DNA from 2 places in the Bradyrhizobium sp. AZCC 1693 genome. Region 2 is predicted to be linked to the other one. Evidence: predicted binding sites of a transcription regulator. Region 2 holds the regulator's gene; the other holds the start of a gene.
What was found. Region 2 encodes PhoB, which activates phosphate uptake and scavenging genes when phosphate is short. Its sites were predicted from a motif close to TGTCATNNANCTGTCAT; they were not measured.
Positions count from the first base shown of each region.

Region 1: a site for PhoB is predicted at 4,430-4,446, ahead of V1293_RS02850 (DUF47 domain-containing protein). Genes of this name have one in related genera too.

Region 1 is NZ_JAZHSD010000001.1:582,674-590,358, reverse strand. It holds gene V1293_RS02870 (hypothetical protein) at 1-267, opposite strand, end outside; gene V1293_RS02865 (peptide chain release factor 3) at 574-2,193, opposite strand; gene sugE (quaternary ammonium compound efflux SMR transporter SugE) at 2,348-2,662, shown strand; gene V1293_RS02855 (inorganic phosphate transporter) at 2,663-3,667, opposite strand; gene V1293_RS02850 (DUF47 domain-containing protein) at 3,744-4,388, opposite strand; gene V1293_RS02845 (branched-chain amino acid ABC transporter permease) at 4,541-5,509, opposite strand; gene V1293_RS02840 (branched-chain amino acid ABC transporter permease) at 5,511-6,398, opposite strand; gene V1293_RS02835 (ABC transporter substrate-binding protein) at 6,488-7,685, opposite strand, start outside.
Region 2 is NZ_JAZHSD010000001.1:4,407,314-4,414,998, forward strand. It holds gene apaG (Co2+/Mg2+ efflux protein ApaG) at 93-485, shown strand; gene V1293_RS21110 (Hsp33 family molecular chaperone) at 843-1,847, opposite strand; gene argF (ornithine carbamoyltransferase) at 2,042-2,980, opposite strand; gene V1293_RS21120 (aspartate aminotransferase family protein) at 2,980-4,188, opposite strand; gene V1293_RS21125 (GcrA family cell cycle regulator) at 4,692-5,201, shown strand; gene phoB (phosphate regulon transcriptional regulator PhoB) at 5,370-6,074, opposite strand; gene phoU (phosphate signaling complex protein PhoU) at 6,085-6,801, opposite strand; gene pstB (phosphate ABC transporter ATP-binding protein PstB) at 6,813-7,634, opposite strand; gene pstA (phosphate ABC transporter permease PstA) at 7,631-7,685, opposite strand, start outside.

The sequences.
Region 1 (7,685 bases), 3.8 Mb from region 2:
CGGCTTGCGGTATTTCGCGGCCTGGTCCTGCGGCGGTACGCTTTCGATCGTGAGTTGCAGGTTCTGGCCGTACGGGTAATCAATCTCGGGAATGCACGGTCCGTCGTTGAACACGCTGCAAAATGAGGGCGTGCACGGCTGGCCGTCGAGCACGCTGCAGGGCGCATGCGAAAACGGCGTCGCGTCGATCTGCCGCCGCGACTGGGCATTGGCGGGGCTCATCCCGACGAACATAACGGTCAGGCAGACGATGGCTGGTCGAAACATGCAGCCGGGTCCTCACGGGCGACCCGATTAAGCTGATGCGCCTATTGGTCCGCATCAAGGCCGATGGCGTTCACATCCCTGCGTTCATGGCGGGATAGTTCCGCAATCAGGGCCTTCTCGCTTGGCCAAAGCCTCACCCGTCGTCGCCCGCCAACGGGTCGCGCGAATGCGCGCCCGATGACAGGCTCCGGCGGGCGATCCAGTATTCCAGAGACGGTAAGTGATTTACGGAGAGGCCGCGGCGTACTGGGTCCCCCGCTTTCGCGGAGGACGACGCCGGGGGTTGGCGCGAAAAAGCGAATCCGACTACGCTTTCTTCTTCACGTCCTTGACGTTGGAGAAGGTAATGCCCTCGGCCCGCTCGCGGGTGTAGCCGAGATAAAACTCGTTCTTGGCCATGAACACCGGATCGCCATCGACGTCATCGGCGATGCCGGAGCCGTTGGCCGCGATGAAAGCCTCCAACTTCTTGCGGTCGTCGGATGAGACCCAGCGCGCGAGCTGGAATTCTGAAATCTCGAATTCCACCGGCAGCGAATATTCGGCATCGAGCCGCGCCTTCAGCACGTCGAGCTGCAGCGGCCCGACGACGCCGACCAGCGCCGGCGCGCCATCGCGCGGCCGGAACACCTGCACCACGCCCTCTTCCGACATCTGCTGCAGCGCCTCTTTCAGCTTCTTGGCCTTCATCGCGTCCGTCAGGCGCACGCGGCGGACGATTTCCGGCGCAAAACTGGGAACGCCGACGAAGGTGATGTCTTCGCCTTCGGTCAGCGTATCGCCGATCCGTAAAGTACCGTGGTTGGGAATGCCGACGACGTCACCGGCGAACGCCTCGTCCGCCACCGAACGGTCCTGGGCGAAGAAGAATTGCGGGCTCGACAGGCTCATGTTCTTGCCGGTGCGCACCAGCTTCGCCTTCATGCCGCGGCTCAGCTTGCCGGAGCAAAGCCGCGCAAAGGCGATGCGGTCGCGGTGGTTCGGATCCATGTTAGCCTGGATCTTGAACACGAAGGCGCTCATGCGCGGCTCGGCCGCTTCGACCTTGCGCAGGTTCGAATCCTGCGCGCGCGGCGCAGGCGCGAACTTGCCGAGACCTTCCAGCAAGTCGCCGACGCCAAAATTGCGCAGCGCGCTGCCGAAATAGACCGGCGTCAGATGGCCCTCGCGAAACGCCTCCAGCTCGAACGGCTTGCAGGCTTCCGAGACCAGCGCGAGTTCATCCTTGATCTCGGCGACGTCGAGATTGGCATTGCGGCCTGCGAGATCGGCGATGTCGATCTGCTCGGTCGCGCCGGTCTTGGCGCCGCCGCCTTCGAGCAGGCGCACGCCGCCATTGACCACGTCGTAGGTGCCGAGGAAATCGCGCCCCCGGCCGACCGGCCAGGTCATCGGCGTAGTATCGAGCGCCAGCGTCTTTTCGATCTCGTCCAGCAGATCGAAAGTATCGCGGCTCTCGCGGTCCATCTTGTTGATGAAGGTGATAATCGGAATGTCGCGCAGCCGGCACACCTCGAACAACTTTCGCGTCCGCGCCTCGATGCCCTTGGCGGCGTCGATCACCATCACGGCGGAATCGACCGCGGTCAGCGTGCGGTAGGTGTCTTCGGAAAAGTCCTCGTGGCCCGGCGTGTCCAGCAGGTTAAAGACGAGCCCCTCGAATTCGAACGTCATCACGGAGGTCACGACGGAGATGCCGCGCTCGCGCTCGATCTTCATCCAGTCGGAACGGGTATTGCGCCGCTCGCCTTTGGCCTTGACCTGTCCTGCCAGATTGATGGCGCCGCCGAACAGCAGGAGCTTTTCGGTCAGCGTGGTCTTGCCGGCGTCCGGGTGAGAGATGATCGCAAACGTGCGCCGCCGCGCCACTTCATCTGAGAGCGGCGAGCGGGACGGCGAGTCGGCGGTGACGGCAATGTCGGACATGAGGCTCGAGCGTTTGGCAGGGAAAACCGGGCTAATCAAGCCTCATTTGGTGGTTGCGGAGGCAGCTCACCAGTCCCATATCGGCAGCGGAAGGACGGCCTTCCAATTCACAGCTCATCCGCGGGGACGACCCTGCCTGGTTCGGAGGGTCGTGATGGCCTGGATCGTGTTGTTCGTCGCCGGCCTCATGGAAGTGGGCTGGGCGATCGGCCTCAAATATACTGAGGGTTTCACACGGCTCGTTCCATCCGTCCTGACGCTCGCCTGCATGGCAGGCAGCATCCTCCTGCTCGGTCTGGCCTTGAAAGCGCTGCCGATCGGAACCGCTTACGCGGTGTGGACCGGTATCGGCGCGGTCGGAACGGCTATCCTGGGCATCGCGCTATTTGGTGACCCCGCCACCGTCGCCCGCCTCGCCTGCATCGGGCTGATCGTGGCCGGCATCGTCGGGCTCAAGCTTGTCACCTGATCAGCGCAGCAACAGTGCCGCCCAATAGGTCAGCGCCGCCACGATTGCGGAAGCCGGAATGGTGATCACCCAGGCATAGACGATCGAACTCGCCACGTTCCAGCGCACTGCCGAGACGCGCCGAGCTGCGCCGACGCCGACGATGGCGCCGGTAATGGTGTGGGTCGTGGAGACGGGAACCCCAAGATAGGTCGCCATGAACAGGGTCGCCGCTCCGCCGGTTTCGGCGCAAAAGCCCTGCATCGGCGTCAACTTCGTGATCCGCAGCCCCATGGTGCGGACGATGCGCCAGCCGCCCATCAACGTGCCGAGGCCCATGGCCGCCTGGCAGGAGATCACGACCCAGAACGGGATGTTAAAATCCGCGCCGAGGTGCCCCTGCGAATACAGCAGCACCGCGATGATGCCCATGGTCTTTTGCGCGTCATTGCCGCCATGGCCGAGCGAATAGAGCGACGCTGAGACGAATTGCAAGATGCGGAAAGCGCGGTCGACCGCAAACGGCGTCGAACGTACCGAGAGCCAGGACACGATCGCGACCAGCATCAGTGCCAGCAGAAACCCGACCAGCGGCGACAGCACGATGGCAAGCAGCGTCTTGGTCAGGCCGGTCCAGACTGCGGCCGAAATTCCGGCTTTTGCGATCCCCGCCCCTACCAGCCCGCCGATCAGCGCATGCGAACTGGACGAGGGAATCCCGAGCGCCCAGGTGATCAGGTTCCAGACGATGGCGCCCACAAGTGCCGCGAAGATCACGGTGGCATCGACCACGCTCGGCTCGATGATGCCGGTGCCGATCGTATTGGCGACGTGGAGCCCGAACACCAGGAAGGCGATGAAATTGAAGAAGGCGGCCCAGATCACCGCATATTGCGGGCGCAGCACGCGCGTCGACACGATCGTTGCGATCGAATTGGCGGCGTCGTGCAGCCCGTTGAGGAAGTCGAACAGCAGCGCGACCGCGATCAAGAAGACCAGAATCGGAAGACCCAGGGTGGCATCCACGTGATGGCCCTGCCCTATATCACTTGCTTGAGCATGATCTTGTCGGAAAACCGGTATCCACTTTTCCGGATCATGCTCAGACCTGTTCGATCACGATGGAGTTGATCTCATTGGCGACGTCATCGAAACGATCGGACACTTTCTCAAGATGCTTGTAGATCTCGGCCCCCACCACGAAATCCATCGTGTTGCCGCTGCGATGTTTGAGAAACAGTTCCTTCAATCCGATATCGTGGAGATCGTCGATGCGGCCCTCCAGCTTTCCGATCTCCTCGGTAATGGCGCTCAGCATCGCGACATTGTTTCCGATCGACTGCATCAGCGGCAGCGCGCGACCGACCAGATTGGCGCACTCGACCAGCAGGGTCCCGATCTCGCGCATCGGCGGCTCGAAAGTGCGGACCTCGAACAGCACCACCGCCTTTGCGGTCTGCTGCATCTGGTCGATCGCGTCGTCCATCGACGTGATCAGGTTCTTGATGTCACCGCGGTCGAACGGGGTAATGAAAGTGCGGCGGACCGCGGTCAGCACCTCGCGGGTAATGCCGTCGGCGTCATTTTCGAACTGGTTGACGCGCTGGCAGAACACCGGCGTTTCGTCGCCGCCGCGCAGCATGTCCTGAAGCGCCAGCGCCCCCTGCACGACCGTCTGGGCGTGGCGAGCAAACAGGTCAAAAAAACGCTCCTCCTTGGGCAAAAAGGCACGAAACCAGCGCAGCATGGGCATTTTTCCGTCGTTCAGAAACGGCCGCCCAGGCGGCCTGTCACAAAGCTGTCATAGACCATTCGAGGGAAAAACGCGCCACGAGGCGACTCGGGAACCGGGTCATCCACCGCTTTGTGAAGCCGAAAACTGCGCCAAAACCGGCCTTTTTACAGGGATCGGCGCAAATAATGCGCGATCTCGCCGATCACGCCACGGCGGAAGGTCAGCACGCAGGCGACGAAGATGACGCCCTGGATCACCGTCACCCACTGGCCGAACCCGGCCAGATATTGCTGCATGGCGATGATGACGAAGGCGCCGACAACAGGGCCAAAGATGGTGCCGAGGCCGCCGACCAGCGTCATTAGCACGATTTCACCCGACATCGTCCAGTGCACGTCGGTCAGCGAAGCATTTTGTGCCACAAACACCTTTAGCGAACCGGCAAAGCCCGCGAGCGTGCCGGACAGGATGAAAGCGAGCAGCTTGTACTGGTCGGTCTTGTAGCCCAGCGAGATCGCGCGCGGCTCATTCTCGCGGATCGCCTTCAAGACCTCGCCGAACGGCGAGTTGATGGTGCGGTAGATCAGCAGAAAACCGCCGAGGAAACCGGCCAGCACGACGTAGTAAAGCACCGTCGGCCTGGCGAGATTGAAGATGCCGAACAGGTAGCCCTGCGGAATGCCCTGAATGCCGTCTTCGCCATGGGTGAACGGCGCCTGCAGGTAGATGAAGTAAAGCAACTGCGACAGCGCCAGCGTGATCATCGAGAAGTAGATGCCCTGCCGGCGGATCGAGATGAAGCCGGTGACGACGGAGAGCGCGGCGGCGCCGGCGACGCCGACCAGAATTCCGAGTTCTGGCGACAGACCCCACACCTTGAGCGCATGCGCCGTGCAGTAGCCCGCGGTGCCCAGAAACATCGCGTGGCCGAACGACAGCAGGCCGCCATAGCCGATCAGCAGGTTGAACGCGCAGGCGAGCAGCGCGAAGCACAGGGCCTGCATCACGAAGAACGGGTAGATGCCGGTCAGTGGCACAAGCCCCAGCAGCACCGCCATCGCCGCGAATACGATCATTTCGTCGCGCATCGCGCGCGGCGTTAACGGCAGTGTGTCGTCAGTCAATGCGCTCATGTCAGGCCGCCCGTCCGGTCAGTCCCGTTGGCTTCACCAGTAACACCAGCACCATCAGGACAAACACCACGGTGTTGGAAGCCTCGGGATAAAAATACTTGGTCAGTCCTTCGATCACGCCGAGCGCAAATCCGGTGATGATCGATCCCATGATCGATCCCATGCCGCCGATCACCACCACCGCGAACACGACGATGATCAGATCGGCGCCCATCAGCGGCCGCACCTGGTTGATCGGCGCCGACAACACGCCGGCCAACGCGGCCAGGCCGACGCCGAGCCCGTAAGTCAGCGTGATCATCCTGGGCACGTTGATGCCGAACGCGCGCACCAGGGTCGGATTTTCGGTCGCGGCGCGCAGGTAAGCCCCAAGCCGCGTCTTTTCGATCAGGTACCAGGTCGCGATGCAGACCACGAGCGAGAAGATGACGACCCAGCCACGGTAGACCGGGAGGAACATGAAGCCGAGATTCATGCCGCCCTGCAGCCCGCGCCATTCGCCGATCTGTGGGTAATCGGGAATCGCATAGGGCAGCCCGGACGAGCCGAAATAGTTCTGGAACACGCCCTGCACGATCAGCGCGATGCCGAAGGTCAGCAACAGACCATAGAGGTGGTCGAGGCCGGCCAGCCATTGCAGCATGGTCCGCTCGAGGATCATGCCGAAGATGCCGACCACGATGGGAGCGACGAGTAACGCCCACCAGTAGCCGATGCCGGTGAGGTTCAGCAGGAAATACGCGCAGAACGCGCCCATCATGTAGAGCGCGCCATGGGCGAAATTGATGATGTTGAGCATGCCGAAGATCACGGCGAGCCCGAGACTGAGCAGCGCGTAGAACGATCCGTTGATCAGTCCCACCAAAAGCTGGGCGTAAAGAGCTTGCATCGGTTTCGCACTCAATCTCGTTTAAGACGCGGAATCGCGTGGGGACGCGAGAGGAGGCCCGCCGGCGCGGCGCCGGCGGGCCATCGTTGTTACTTCTTTACCAGCGGACAGGCGCTTTCCGAAAGCGGCCGGAAGGCCTGGTCGCCCGGGGTGGTTCCGACCAGCTTGTAATAGTCCCACGGCCCCTTGGATTCCGAAGGCTTCTTGACCTCGAACAGGTAGGCGGGATGAAGCTTGCGGCCGTCGGCGCGGATCGTGCCCTTGCCGAACAACGGGTCGTCTGTCGGCGCCTCCTTCATTTTCGCCACCACCTTGACGCCGTCATGCGGATTGCCGCCCATCGCATCGATCGTCTTGAAATAGTGGATCAGGCCCGAATACACGCCGGCTTGCACCATGGACGGCATTGCCTTGTTCTTCATGCGCTCGGAGAAGCGCTTGGAAAACGCGCGGGTGCCGTCGTTCAAATCCCAGTAGAAGGTTTCCGTGAAATTCAGCCCCTGAGCCACCTTGAGGCCGAGGGAGTGAACGTCATTGATGAACAGCAGCAGTCCAGCGAGTTTCTGGCCGCCCGCAACGATGCCGAACTCCGCGGCCTGCTTGATGGTGTTGGTGGTGTCGCCGCCGGCGTTCGCCATGCCGATAATCTTGGCCTTGGAAGCCTGCGCCTGCAGCAGGAACGAGGAGAAGTCCGACGAATTCAGGGGGTGCCTGACGGTGCCTATAACCTTGCCGCCCGATTTAACAACGACCGCAGCGGTGTCGCGCTCCAGCGCATGGCCGAACGCGTAGTCCGCGGTCAGGAAGTACCAGGTATCGCCGCCGGCTTTTACCAGCGCCTGCCCGGTGCTGTTGGCGAGCATGTAGGTGTCGTAAACCCAATGAATCGTGTTCGGCGAGCACTGGGCATTGGTGAGGTCCGACGTCGCCGCGCCGGTATTGATCATGATCGCGTTCTTTTCCTTCACCAGATTGTTGACCGCCAGCGCGACGCCGGAGTTCAGCACATCCACGAAGATATCGACCTTCTCAACATCGATCCATTGACGCGCGACGGTGGTAGCGATGTCGGGCTTGTTCTGGTGGTCGGCGGAGACGATGTCGATCTTCCAGCCCTTGGCCGCGAGCCCGGAATCCTCGACCGCCATCTGCGCCGCCAGCGTCGAGCCGGCGCCGCCAAGGTCGGAGTAAAGTCCGGAATTGTCGGTGAGCACGCCGATCTTGACGGTCTTGTCCTGCGCCATGGCGCCGCCGCCGGCGGCAAGCGCGAGCGCCGTGCCGAGGAAG
Region 2 (7,685 bases):
CGATCAAACAACCGGCAAACCCGGCGGGCCGGAGATTGTTCCCCCGGCATTCTTGGCTATGATACCGAGCAGGATTTCCGAAAGCTGCCAGCATGTACCGCGCCGTCACCCGCCAGATCGAGGTCACCGTCGAACCGAACTTCCTGCCCGAGCGCTCGTCGGTCGATCGCGGCCAGTATTTCTGGTCCTACACCATCGTCATCACCAATACCGGCGCCGAGACCGTGCAGCTCCGCACCCGGCACTGGATCATCACCGACGCCACCGGCCGCAAGCAGGAAGTCCGCGGCGAAGGCGTGGTCGGCGAGCAGCCCGTGCTCGCGCCGGGCGAACGTTTCGAATACACGAGCGGCGTGCCGCTGCCGACCGCCTCGGGCTTCATGACCGGGCGCTACCAGATGGTCAGCGAAAGCGGCGAGCGGTTCGAGATCGACGTGCCGACGTTCTCGCTGGATAGCCCCGATAAGAGGCGGGTGTTGAATTAGGGCCAAGGCGATCTGCCCGTCATTGCGAGTGCAGTGAAGTCATCGAAACAACGAAGCTGTCGTCGCCCGGCTTGACCGGGCGATCCAGTACGCTGCGGCCTATCGGTTCAATCACTGGCGTCTCTGGAATACTGGGTCGCCCGGTCAAGCCGGGCGATGACGACTGAATATGCATCTGCATTCTCGCAACGCAATGCGCCCGAGGTTTGCATCTTCGTTTGCCGTCTTCGAAATAGAGGGCGCAATGTCGCGGATAGATGGTGGGCACGCTCCGCTTTGCCCGCTCCGCGAAACTCGATCGCCATTCGGGGAAGGGAGCGCACCGGGCGTGTGGCGATAGCGTGCGCAATAGACCGCCTACTCCTCCACGCCCGCTTCATGCGGGGTGAACTGATAGACCGAGGAGCAGAACTCGCAGGTCACCACCACCTTGTTGTCTTTCACCATCTCGGCGCGGTCTTTCGGCGCAAAGCTTTTCAGCATGGCCGACACCGCCTCGCGCGAGCAGGAGCATTGCGCGCGCAACGGCAGCGGCTTGAACACGCGTACGCCGCGTTCGTGAAACAGCCGGTACAGCAGGCGCTCGCCCGACAGATCGGGATCGATCAGCTCGACATCCTCGACGGTGCCGATCAATGACTGGCCCTCGACCCATGCATCATCCTCGGCAACGGCATGCGTCACCGCGCCATCAGGCGCATCGCCGGGATGCAAATCAGCCTGTCGCGCCCGTTCCGGCGCCTTCGGCAGGAATTGCAGCAGCATGCCGCCGGCGCGCCAGCGGTGCTTCGGGCCGCTGCCATCGCCGCCGCGCCATTCCTCGCCGACCGCAAGCCGCACGCGGGTCGGGATCTGTTCGGAGCGCAGGAAATATTCATGCGCGGCATCTTCCAGGCTGCCGCCGTCGAGCGCCACCAGTCCCTGGTAGCGGCTCATGTCCTGTCCCTGGTCGATGGTCATGGCGAGATGACCCTTGCCGAGCAGCGTGCCGGAATCCTGGCCGTCCTTCAGCCGCCTCACGTCATAGCGCGCATAGGCGCGCAGACGGTCGGGCGCCTGGAAATCGACGATCAGGAACGACACCGGGCCATCGGTCTGCGTCTGCATGATGAAGCGGCCTTCGAATTTCAGCGCCGAGCCGAGCAGCGTCGCCAGCACGATCGCCTCGCCGAGCAGCTTGCCGACAGCAGGCGGATAATCGTGCTTGGTCAGGATATCGTCGAGCGCGGGGCCGAGCCGGGTCAGCCGGCCGCGCAGGTCGAGCTCGGCGACCTCGAACGGCAGCACCGCGTCATCGACGGGAACGGACGAGGGCGCGCGAACGGGCGCCTCGGTGATTTTGATGTCTGATTGTGAATCCATGGCGCTTTATCTGGGGGCTAAGAGGGAAAATTGAAGGGGGTCGAAGAGGGCGAAACCATCTCCACGAGTCGTCCCTGCGAACGCAGGGACCCATAGCCACAGGGCGCAATTGTGAAGCACGGCGTCTACCACACTGCAGTAATCGAGAGATCACGCGGTATGGGTCCCTGCGTTCGCAGGGACGACGGAGAAGGCTACGCCACTTCGTTAAAACACCACGCCAGGATGCCCTTTTGCGCGTGCAGGCGATTTTCGGCCTCGTCGAACACCACCGATTGCGGGCCGTCGATCACCTCGTCGGTGACCTCCTCGCCGCGATGCGCGGGCAGGCAGTGCATGAAGATCGCGTCCGGCTTGGCCAGCGACATCAGCTTCTCGTTGACCTGATAGGGCTTGAGCACGTTGTGGCGATGCTCGCCGTCCTTGTCGCCCATCGAAACCCAGGTGTCCGTGACGACGCAATCGGCGCCGCGGACGGCAGCCTCGGGATCGTTGCCGAGCACGATGGGCGCTTGCGTCGCCTTGATCCAGTCCTTCATCGCCTTGTTAGGCGCGAGCTGCGGCGGGGTCGCGACATTGAGCTGGAACTTGAAACGCTCGGCCGCGTGCGCCCATGACGCCAGCACGTTGTTGTCGTCGCCGGTCCAGGCCACGGTCTTGCCCTCGATCGGCCCGCGATGCTCCTCGAAGGTCATCAAGTCGGCCATCACCTGGCAGGGATGCGAGCGCCGCGTCAGCCCGTTGATCACGGGCACGGTGGCGTGCGCGGCCAATTCCAAAAGCGCGTCGTGATTGAGGATGCGGATCATGATCGCATCGACATAGCGCGACAGCACGCGCGCGGTATCGGCGATGGTCTCGCCGCGGCCGAGCTGCATCTCGGCGCCGGTCAGCATGATGGACTCGCCGCCGAGCTGGCGCATGCCGACGTCGAACGACACCCGCGTGCGGGTCGACGGACGTTCGAAGATCATTGCCAGCGTCTTGCCTTCGAGCGGCTTCCTGCCCTTTTCACCAAGTTTTTCTTGCGCCTTGAGCTTCGCCTTCATGTCGGCACCCAAGGCCAGCATGTTGCGCAACTCCGTTGGCGGCAGTTCGCTGATGTCGAGGAAATGACGGACGGACTTGCTCATCACCCTGCCGCCTTCTTCAACTGATTACCCGACAGCGCGACGCAGGCGCGCTCGAGCATCTGAACGGACTCGTCGATCTCGGCCTCGGTCACGATCAACGGCGCCAGGAACCGCACCACATTGTCGCCGGCGCCGACGGTGAGCAATTTCTCGCCGCGCAGTGCATTGACGAGGTCGCCCGACGGCACCACGGCCTTGACGCCCACCAGGAGTCCCTCGCCGCGCACTTCCGAGAGCACGGCGGGATAACGATCGACCACGGAGGCCAGTTTCTGCTTCAGCAGCAGCGACATCTTCTGCACGTGATCGAAGAAGCCGGGCTTCAACATCACGTCGAGTACAGCATTGGCGGCCGCGATCGCCAGCGGATTGCCGCCAAAGGTCGAGCCGTGCGAGCCCGGCGTCATGCCGGAAGCGGCTTCCGCGGTGGCAAGCACTGCGCCGATCGGAAAGCCGCCGCCGAGCGCTTTCGCCAGCGACATCACATCCGGCGTCACGCCGACGCGCTTGTAGGCGAAGAGATCGCCGGTGCGGCCCATGCCGGTCTGCACCTCGTCGAACGCCAGCAGCAGGCCGTGCTCGTCGCAGAGCTGGCGCAGCGCCTTGAAGAAGGATTGCGGCGCCGAGCGCACACCGCCCTCGCCCTGCACCGGCTCGATCAGAATGCCCGCGGTGTGCGGCCCGATCGCCTTCTTCACCGCTTCGAGATCGCCGTGCGGCACCTGGTCAAAGCCGTCCATCGGCGGCCCAAAACCTTCGAGATATTTGGCGGAGCCGGTTGCGGCGAGCGTGCCGAGCGTGCGGCCGTGGAACGCGCCCTCGAAGGTGATGAGCCGATAGCGTTCGGGATGACCCTTGGAGAATTGATAGCGGCGCACGACCTTGATCACGCCTTCCATCGCTTCCGCACCGGAATTGCAGAAGAACACGAGGTCGGCAAAGCTCTGTTCGCACAACCGCGCGGCAAGCTTCTCGCCATCCGGGCTCTTGAACAGGTTCGACATGTGCCAGAGTTTTGTCGACTGTTCCTGCAGCGCCTTGATCAGATGCGGATGGCAGTGACCCAGCGCATTGACCGCGACGCCCGAGGTGAAGTCGAGATAGCGCTCGCCATTGGTCGCGGTCAGCCAGCAGCCCTCGCCGCTTTCGAAGCCGAGATCGACCCTGGCAAAGACGGGGAGCAGATGCGACGTGGCGCTATTGGTCATGGCGATCACAAAAGGTTTGCACTGAAGGTAAGACCTGCCGCGGAGCACACGCGTGCATTGGCGCGAACGCGGCAACGGCCGGTCTTGCGAAAACGAAACGTGCCGCCTCTTAAGGGCGGCACGTGCGAGGTATTCTATGTGGGCGGGGGGCGCTGTCAACACGCCACGAAGCCGCCTTTCCTGCACCGCAAGATTAAGGAAATCCGTAAGATTGCGGTGTGGTGGAAAACACGCAGTGCAATGCCTAGATGTCGGAACATGTGGACGCGCGGGCCCGGACTCTTGCGCCCGAGTCACGCCATATTGTAGCGTTTGGGCTGTCGGGTACGACATCTCGTGCGGCAGTTCTGATCCCTAGAGTCCATTTTGTACGGCGTAAACGTTCGGGCGCGGTTTTCGCGCCCGGCGAGGGCTAAGGGATTCTGACCGCAGGGATTTTTGAGACGAATGACGTCGCCAGCGCTGCCCCTGATTGGCCGGCGCGATGCGAAGGGAAGAATGCGATGACGGTATTGACCTGGTCCGACGATCGCGTCGAGCAACTGAAAAAGCTCTGGGAAGCCGGATTATCGGCCAGCCAGATCGCCGCGGAACTCGGAAATGTGACGCGAAACGCTGTGATCGGCAAAGTGCACCGGCTGGGCCTGTCCGGCCGCGCCAAGAGCCCCTCCTCGGCGGCCCCGCGGCAGCGCAAGGCGCGCCCGGCGCAACAGATGATGCGGGTGTCGCGCCCGGTCTCGCGCGGCAACACCGCGCTTGCGCACGCCTTCGAGGTCGAGATGGAGCCGGATCCGATCGCCTTCGACAACGTGGTGCCGATGAGCCAGCGGCTGTCGCTGCTCGAACTGAACGAGGCGACCTGCCACTGGCCGGTCGGCGATCCCTCGAGCCCGGAATTCTTCTTCTGCGGCGGCAGGGCGCTTACCGGCCTGCCCTATTGCGCGCACCACTCGCGCATCGCCTATCAGCCCGCCGCCGACCGGCGGCGGCAGGCGCCGAAGCAGACAAGGTAAGGGCACGCGGCAGCAGTTGTCGTCCCTGCGAACGCAGGGACCCATAACCACAGGCGTTCGTGGTTATGTCACGCTGGGGCTCCAGCGCATTTCAACAATCGAGATTTGTGGTTATGGGTCCCCGCGTTCGCGGGGACGACGATGGAGTGCGGGTGACGCGCTGGAGCCTTACGGCTCCACCTTCGCAAACCGGTCATCCAGCGCATAACCCGCGCCGCGCACGGTGCGGATCGGGTCCTGCTCGCGGCCGGGATTGAGCAGTTTGCGCAGACGGCCGATATGGACGTCGACGGTGCGCTCGTCGATATAGATGTCGCGGCCCCAGACGCTGTCGAGCAATTGCTCGCGGCTGAAGACGCGGCCGGGATGTTCGAGGAAAAATTCCAGCAAGCGGTACTCGGTCGGGCCGAGATCGATCTGGCGGCCCGAACGCGCGACGCGGCGTTTCTCGCGATCCAGTTCGATGTCGCCATAGGTGAGCACCGTGGCGAGCCGCTCGGGGCTTGCGCGCCGCAACAGGCCCTTCACCCGCGCCAGCAGTTCCGGCACCGAGAACGGTTTTACGATGTAATCGTCGGCGCCGGTCGCCAGGCCCCGCACCCGCTCGCTCTCCTCGCCGCGTGCCGTGAGCATGATGATCGGCAATTGCTTGGTCTCCGGCCGGGCGCGCAGGCGGCGGCAGAGCTCGATGCCGGACAGCCCCGGCAGCATCCAGTCGAGCACGACGAGATCGGGCACGCGCTCCTTCAGCCGCGTATCCGCATCGTCGCCGCGGCCGACGGTTTCGACCTCATAGCCTTCGGCGTCGAGGTTGTAGCGCAACAGCGTGGTCAGCGCTTCCTCGTCCTCGACCACCATAATGCGCGCGCTCATTCTGCTGTCCTCAAGTGTTCGGTACGGTGGTGGCAAACGTCGTCATGTCGCCCTTCGGGCGCTCGTCGAGCATCTGCTGACCCTCGATCATGTAGAACACGGTTTCGGCGATGTTGGTGGCGTGATCGCCGATCCGCTCGATGTTCTTGGCGCAGAACATCAAATGAATACAGAACGAGATGTTGCGCGGATCTTCCATCATGTAGGTCAGGAGTTCGCGGAACAGCGAGGTGCAGATGGCGTCGACTTCCTCGTCGCCCTTCCACACCGCCATCGCCGCCGGCAGATCGTGCGCCGCATAGGCGTCCAGCACCGACTTGACCTGCGACAGCACCAGGTCGGTCATGTGTTCGAGGCCGCGCATCAGCTTGAGCGGCTGGAAATCGTTCTCCAGCGCCGCGACGCGCTTGCCCATGTTCTTGGCGAGGTCGCCGATCCGTTCCAGATCGGTGGCGACCCGCATGGCGCCGACGATTTCGCGCAGGTCGATCGCCATCGGCTGGCGGCGGGCGATGGTCAGCACCGCGCGTTCCTCGATCAGATGCTGCAGGCGGTCGATCTCGACGTCGGCGGCGACGACGCGCTTGCCAAGCGCTACGTCGCGACGGACCAGCGCGTCGACGGATTCGGTGATCATGCGCTCCGACAGGCCACCCATCTCGGCGACGAGACGGGTCAGTTCCTGGAGATCGCTGTCGAACGCCTTGGCGGTGTGTTCAGAACCCATGTGTTATCTCCTCAACCAAAACGGCCGGTGATGTAGTCCTGCGTGCGGCGATCGCCGGGCGAGGTGAAAATCTTGCTGGTGTCGTCGAACTCGATCAGTTCACCGAGATACATGAAGGCGGTCTTGTCGGAGACGCGGGCCGCCTGCTGCATGTTATGGGTGACGATCGCGATGGTGTAGTCCTCCGCCAGTTCCTGGATCAGCTCCTCGATCTTGGCGGTCGAGATCGGATCCAGCGCCGAGCACGGCTCGTCGAACAGGATCACCTCGGGCCGTACCGCAACCGTGCGGGCGATGCAGAGCCGCTGCTGCTGGCCGCCGGACAGCGACAGGCCGCTTGCATTCAGCTTGTCCTTGACCTCGTTCCACAGCGCGCCGCCGCGCAGCGCCTTCTCGACCCGGCCGTCCATCTCGGACTTGGAGATCTTTTCGTAGAGGCGGATACCGAAGGCGATGTTTTCGTAGATCGTCATCGGGAACGGCGTCGGCTTCTGGAACACCATGCCGACGCGGGCCCGCAGCAGATTGAGGTCGAGCTTGGGGTCGAGGATGTTGGTCTGGTCGAGCATCAATTGACCGGTCGCCTTCTGGCCGGGGTAGAGATCGTACATCCGGTTGAAGATCCGCAGCAGCGTGGATTTGCCGCAGCCGGACGGGCCGATGAAGGCGGTGACGCGGTTTGTGCCGAGCGTCAGGTTGATGTTCTTCAGCGCATGGTGCTCGCCATAGTAGAAGTTCAGGCCGCGCGCGGTCACCTTGGGCGCAGCCTCGGGCAGCGCCACCTGCGGAACGGGCCCGCTCGCGGAACTCACGGATACGGAGAGATCGGTCATTTGGATGTCCTCTCGGCGCCGAGAATGCGCGCGCCAATATTCAGGGCAAGT